Candidatus Palibaumannia cicadellinicola: one gene and its partner. The protein of the gene in region 2 interacts with the protein of the main gene of each other region in a pairwise test. Links are inferred from orthologs where the notes say so. Each region holds a gene or a part of one and is shown on either strand. Other genes may lie near its edges.

Region 1 (3,257 bases), 320 kb from region 2 along the record:
AACGTAAGTAATGTAGCAAACGAAAGTAGTATATTACTCACATTAAATTCGCCTACTAGCTTACTGTGAATCATCCCATTGCCCCAGCAAGAATCGAACCCAATATCCACACCTAAATCATGATAACGCACAGTATGAGCACACAACCAATCACCTTTCCAGTTATGCGGAAGTGAACTAGTTATAGTAACTGCCACGGCTTGTGGTAATTGCGCTAACCAACGCTGACCTACACTATCATCAGCATTAATAATTTTATGACATACTTTTAACTCGCTAAATAATTGCCATTTAGCTCTTTCGTACTGCGTCATATGTTTGTGATAATCTAGGTGATCATGACTCAAGTTCGAAAAAACCGCTGCAGCGAAGTATAGATCTCGAACTCGGTATTGCACTAAACCATGGGAAGAGACTTCTATTGCGCTAAAAGTTGCTCCCTGTTCATAAAAAAGTCTTAATAAACGCTGAATCTCAACAGCTGAATCGGTAGTATTATTACTCAAACTAATTTTTTTAAATAAACCATTACCTATGGTACCTATAACCGCACTTGTCTCACCTAGCAGGTATACCCAATTTGCTAGGAGATGGCTAATAGTTGTTTTACCATTAGTACCTGTGATACCAACTAAACATAGAGCACGCGATGGTTGCTGATAAAAACGTCCTGCTAGTGCAGATAAAATTTGCTTGAGTTGGTATAAATAAACAATGGGTACACCATGTAGTTTATGTATATTACCATGCTTAGATTTCTCTTCTGCTTCCGCTACTACTGCAGCTACCCCTTGTGCAATAGCTAGAGGAATATAGCAACGTCCATCAGTTTGGTGTCCTTTAACAGCAATAAATAAATCACCAGCTTTCGCGGTAATGCTATGCATACTAATTCCACTCAATCGACGTTCAAATGGAAATGGAATAGTATGAACCCATGGCATAAGTAGCTCACGTAAATTCATGTTAACCACATGATGTATCTTTACAATTATTGAATTGATATATTTTATTATCGATAGGCTGCAAAGCATCTGGTTCGATATTCATCGTACGTAAAACTCCACCCATAATTGAACCAAAAACTGGTGCAGAAACTGCGCCGCCATAGTATTGACCACCTTGTGGATCGTTAACAACGACAACTAGTGCAAAACGAGGATTACTTGCAGGTGCAACTCCTGCAGTATAAGCTATATATTTATTAATATATTTTCTATCTGGTCCAACTTTTTTGGCAGTTCCAGTCTTAATAGCAATACGATAGCCTTTGATAGCTGCTTTGAAACCTCCACCACCAGGTAGTGCAACACTTTCCATCATATGTACCACTGTACGTACTAGCGATTCTGGAAATATTCTTTCGCCTATAACTGGCATATCGACCCTTATGATAGATAGTGGACGTAAGATTCCCATACTACCGATAGTAGCGTAAACCCTTGCTAATTGTAGTGGCGTAACCATCAATCCATAACCATAAGAAAATGCAGCTTTTTCAATTTCAGATAAAATTTTTTTATTAGGATATAAACCACTACTTTCTCCTACGAGTCCCACATGAGTTGCTTTACCTAAACCAAAAAGAGAATAAGTATCCACAATGGCGGCAGATGGCATAGCTAACGCGAGTTTAGAAATACCAATATTACTAGATTTCTGTAAGATTTCTGTAATGCTTAATTCATTGTAGTGGACTACGTCTTTGATTTGATGACCATGTATCATATAGGGTAGAGTTTTGAGCACACTATTTTCGGTTACTATTCCACGCTGTAGTGCTGTCATAACAACCATTGGTTTTACCGTTGAACCAGGTTCGAACAGATCAGTAATAGCACGATTACGCATTAGGTCCATTGTGGTAGTTGTCAGGTTATTTGGGTTATAAGATGGACTATTAGCAATCGCAAGAACTTCACCAGTATGAATATCTACTAATACTGCAGTGCCTGATATAGCTTTATTACAAATAACAGCACTGTTTAGTTCACGATATACCAATGCTTGTAATTTTTCGTCGATACTAAGTGCAAGGTTATGTGCAGCTTGGCTATCAATTGATGATATATCTTCTATGACCCTACCAAATCTATCTTGACGTACTATACGTTCTCCTGGTTGACCAGTAAGCCATCGGTCAAAGCTTTTCTCGATACCTTCTATCCCTTGGCTATCGATATTAGTAATACCAATTAAATGCGCAGTTACTTGTCCAGAAGGATAATAACGACGTGACTCTTGGCTGAGATAAATACCAGGTAGTTTTAACTGATTGATATAGTTACTAATAGTAGGATTAACTTGACGTGCTAAATAGACAAAACGAATTTTAGAATCAACATTTATACGTGAATTTAGCTGATTTAGTGGTATAGATAACACATCAGAAAGTGCCTTCCAACGGATTTCAGTAGTTATACCACCATGATTTTTAATTTCTTTTGGATCTGCCCAAATAGCGTTTACTGGTACACTGACTGCAAGAGGACGCCCGAGTCGATCACTTATCATCCCACGGACCGTAGGTACTTGTTGAATACGCAGTGATCGCATATCTCCTTCATGCACTAATTGTTCTTTATTAATAATTTGTAAAAAAATTAATCGTAATAGCACCCCTAGTATAGCTACTACCATCCCACTACACAGTAAGGTAAAACGCCAGCTTACAAAGCTAGTTTTTATCTCTTGACGATTTCGTATCATAATATATGTACTTAATTTATTAATTAAGATTTGACAACAATATTTTCGTGTAAAAAATCTACATGCTGCATATGTAATATTTCTCTAGCAATAGACTCTACACGACTATGGTCTCCTAATACGTTTTCCTCAAGAATTAAATTACGCCATTCGATATCTAGAGCATTTTTTTCTAATACTAGTTTTTCACGCTCAGCAGTTAATCTACGAGTATGATGTGTAATGGTAACTACCATAATCGCTGATACTAGCACTGCTATTAGCAAAATTACTGATAACTTTTCATTACGTAACAAATCACTACCAATAATGTGAATCAAATGGTATCGTTCATTACTAATCATGTCTATAACTTCTCGGCAAAGCGAAGTACAGCACTACGTGCGCGTGGATTTGCTCTGATTTCGAGCACCGATGGCTGTATTTTACCTAATGATTTTAACTTTAACTGGCAATAATTTTGATGCTGCTCTGCGATTTGTTTTTCCGTTAGTGAGATACCTGCTGGTATCTGTGGCGCTTGGCTATATTGGCGAATAAAATTTTTT
Region 2 (3,409 bases):
CTGTTCCCTTTGTGGTAATACGTGCTATCTCTGATATCGCCGACCAAGTTTCTTATGAAAGCTTTCAAGATGGTCTTATAATAGTTGTACATAATTTATCGCTACTGGTTTCAGAAATGGTGCAGGCGCTAGCTAATAAAATGCTAGTCTAGCTAGACTTTAACGGCTAGATTACTATCCTAGAATAATCTTTGTGCTTTATGGTCGATAAAAAATAGGTAGCAAGAGATTGATTAAAGACTGAATGAAGATCCACAGCCACAAGTAGTTTTTATGTTAGGGTTAATTACAATAAAGCGCGAACCTTTAAGTCCTTCGCGGTAATCAACTGATCCACCCAATAAATATTGTAGACTCATGGGATCTACTACTAGCACGACACCTTGTTTCTCTATGATGACATCTTCGTTATTGACCTTTTCATCAAAAGTGAAGCCGTACTGTAACCCACTACAGCCACCACCGGTAATGTAGACTCGTAACTTAAGATTTGGATTTGCTTCTTCCATAATCAGCTTTTTTACTCTACTTGCCGCTGAATCGGTTAATTGTAAAGGCAATATCGTAGTTTGATTCATAATGTTTCTTCCTCGCTGTAGAGCTTCATTGACTCAATGACGAAAAAGGTATTTTAGCCAACCAAAAACTCCGCTGCTATAACCGTTTTTCTCTAATTCTAATGTTTTTTTATGTCCCGGTTCCGGATTTATTAACGGACCTCGATCTGTTTCTCCTGGTTGAAGGATCGGTATTGTCTGACATAAAGACTCAGGATCATCAGTCCAAATAGGTAGTGTACGCAATGTACTATCGCCATTGCAGACTAAATTTCCTGCATAGTCAATAGACATTTTGCTAATTTCTTCGGGAGGTGTCAGATTTAGCGTCATCGGCGCCTGGTTATCCAAATAGCGGCGATATAAAGTCAGAGCACCGGTAGCGCCAGTAAACTTAGCTGGCCCATTATTATCGCGACCAATCCAAACAATAGAGACTTCTTTGCCATCTATACCGGCAAACCAGCTGTCGCGTAGTTCGTTACTAGTACCTGTTTTTGCAGCGAGATGGTAGGTGGGAAATTTAATAGCTAGCGAGTGTGAGGTTCCCCGCTCTACGACCTGTTGCATGGCATATAGCGTTAGGTAGGCAGCTTGGGCCGGAATCACCCGTTCTGCCTGCGGGAAGCTTTGATACAATACCTTGCCGTCTTCGCTCACAACTGAACGTACCGCCGATAAGCTGGCATAGTTGCCGCAGCTAGCGATGGTTTGGAATTTCTGCGCAACTTCTACTGGCGTCAGGCTAATAGCTCCTAGTAGCATCGAAGGCAAAGGCACCGGATTAAGTACAGTTGCTGGTATTCCCAATTTGATCAAAGTATTAATGATAGGATCTAATCCTACTGCTAGACCAAGATTGACAGTAGGTACATTGAGTGAATAAGTGAGCGCGTCCACTAGCATCACTTTACCGCGGAACTGTCGGTCATAGTTTTTAGGAAACCAGATACGACCGTTCGGCTGCTGAATAGCAAGTGGCTCATCAGCAATCCAAGTATTGAGCCGATATTGATTCGGTTGGCTAAGAGCGGTGAGATAAGTCGCTGGTTTTGCGAGCGATCCAACTGAACGCCGGGCTTGCATGGCGCGGTTAAAACCTGCAAACTGCGGCTCAGCACCACCTACCATAGCACGAATTTCTCCACTTAAACGATCTACAACGACCATAGCGGCTTCTAGATCTTGAATACCATGGTTAGCGCGTAGAGCAGGAATACCTACCTCTACTGCTTTTTCCGCTGCAGCTTGCGAAACGGGATCTAATGTCGTGAAAATTTTTACGCCGGATAGTATGTTTATTTTATCTTTCAACTTGCTCTGTAGCTCTTTGTGCACCATTTGCATAAAAGCAGGCTGCGGTGTAAGTACACCGCCACGTGGCTGCACATCAAGCGGACGTGTACTCAAGATGTTATAGAGATCTATGTCAATCACATGTTGTTCTTCTAGTAATTTTATAACTAGATTACGACGTTCTAGCGCTAGCTCTGGATTGCGCCAAGGGTTATACAACGAAGCACCTTTTACCATTCCTACTAGCATAGCTTGCTGTTCTAAACTCAGTTCATCTATCGGTAGACCAAAGTAGTAAAGACTAGCCAGCGGGAATCCGCGTATCTGCTCGTTACCACTTTGACCAAGGTAGACCTCATTTAGATAAAGTTCTAGAATGCGGTCTTTGCTATAGCGATAATCAAATAGTAAGGCCATATATGCCTCGTTAAGCTTACGCCATAAAGATCGTTTGTTGCTCAGAAATAAGTTTTTTACTAGTTGCTGGGTGAGTGTACTACCACCCTGTATCGCATGTCCTGCAGTAAAGTTAGCCAGGAAAGCCCGTAAAATAGAAGATATGTGAATACCATCATGCTGATAAAAATGCCTATCTTCGATAGCTATAAGCGTTTCTACTAGTAGATTTGGAAAATCTGCGCGGGGGACAAAAAGTCTTTGCTCGCCTTTTGGCGATTGTAGCATGGTAATCAATCGAGGATCTAGGCGAAAAAAACCAAGATTACGTTGGATCTCTTGATTTTTAATTTGCAGTAGTTTGTTTCTAGTAAAAGTTATGGTAGCTCTAATTTGTCCTTCCTTTCCATCAGGAAAATCAAAAGGTCGGCGTAACAGCTCAATACTATTATCATGCACGATAAACTCACCAGGACGGGTAATATGAGACACTGGGCGATATTGCAGATTTTCTAATAGTGTGACGATTTCATCGCGGCTATAGGACATACCGGGCTCTAAGTTTACCATGCGGCCATAAACCGCAGCCGGTAATTGCCACACCTTACCGTCTATGCGGCTACGTACCTGCGCATCGAGATAAAGGCCATATAACACCATTAAGATAACTAGTAATATCAAGATACGGATATACCAGCTGAGACGAAATATTTTTTGATGTGGTCGTCTTCTCGTCCGTCGCCTATATCGTGCATCGCTGCGTGTTTTCGCGAGTCTTCTATGACGTCCGATAGGTTCACGGTTATCCACAGACATCTTTGTAATTCTCCACATTGCTGATAGATAAAATTATGCTACGGCCTATCACTGAATAGTTTATGGCTCACAAGTACCTCACAATATTTTTGCCATGCTACATTATGGCGTCAACTTAAGATATTTCATCATCAAACTAAAAAGTATAAAATTCGCATGTTTTTTATGGTTTAGCTCAATACGCTTGTCAAGTTGGCATAAGGAATGAATCATTGCCAACCTTAAAGTCATCTGGTATTTATAGCGATCGATCTGTTTCTTTCACCACATTAGGGATCTCTAGTACGTGTTAGGTTAGTTAGAAAAGGAGAAGCAACATGCCAGAAGGAAAAAATCGTAAAACA

The links.
Region 1: the proteins of mrcB (region 2) and ftsI interact in binary tests that used the Escherichia coli proteins (3 or more experiments, as listed by UniProt). The link is inferred for Candidatus Palibaumannia cicadellinicola from one-to-one orthologs.

Annotation. Positions count from the first base shown.
Region 1 is NZ_CP008985.1:601,321-604,577, forward strand. The notes cover bases 339-3,257. They hold ftsI (peptidoglycan glycosyltransferase FtsI), read right to left. Parts: upstream 2,710-3,257; coding sequence 967-2,709; downstream 339-966. Other genes in these bases: murE (UDP-N-acetylmuramoyl-L-alanyl-D-glutamate--2,6-diaminopimelate ligase), read right to left, coding at 339-974; ftsL (cell division protein FtsL), read right to left, coding at 2,733-3,053; rsmH (16S rRNA (cytosine(1402)-N(4))-methyltransferase RsmH), read right to left, coding at 3,056-3,257. Also shown: more of murE, read right to left, coding at 1-338. UniProt on the Escherichia coli protein: Essential cell division protein that catalyzes cross-linking of the peptidoglycan cell wall at the division septum. Required for localization of FtsN.
Region 2 is NZ_CP008985.1:277,655-281,063, forward strand. Bases 339-3,409 are described here. They hold mrcB (bifunctional glycosyl transferase/transpeptidase), read right to left. Parts: upstream 3,066-3,409; coding sequence 612-3,065; downstream 339-611. Other genes in these bases: erpA (iron-sulfur cluster insertion protein ErpA), read right to left, coding at 339-578; dksA (RNA polymerase-binding protein DksA), read left to right, coding at 3,383-3,409. Outside these bases: mtnN (5'-methylthioadenosine/S-adenosylhomocysteine nucleosidase), read left to right, coding at 1-152; more of erpA, read right to left, coding at 234-338. UniProt on the Escherichia coli protein: Cell wall formation. Synthesis of cross-linked peptidoglycan from the lipid intermediates.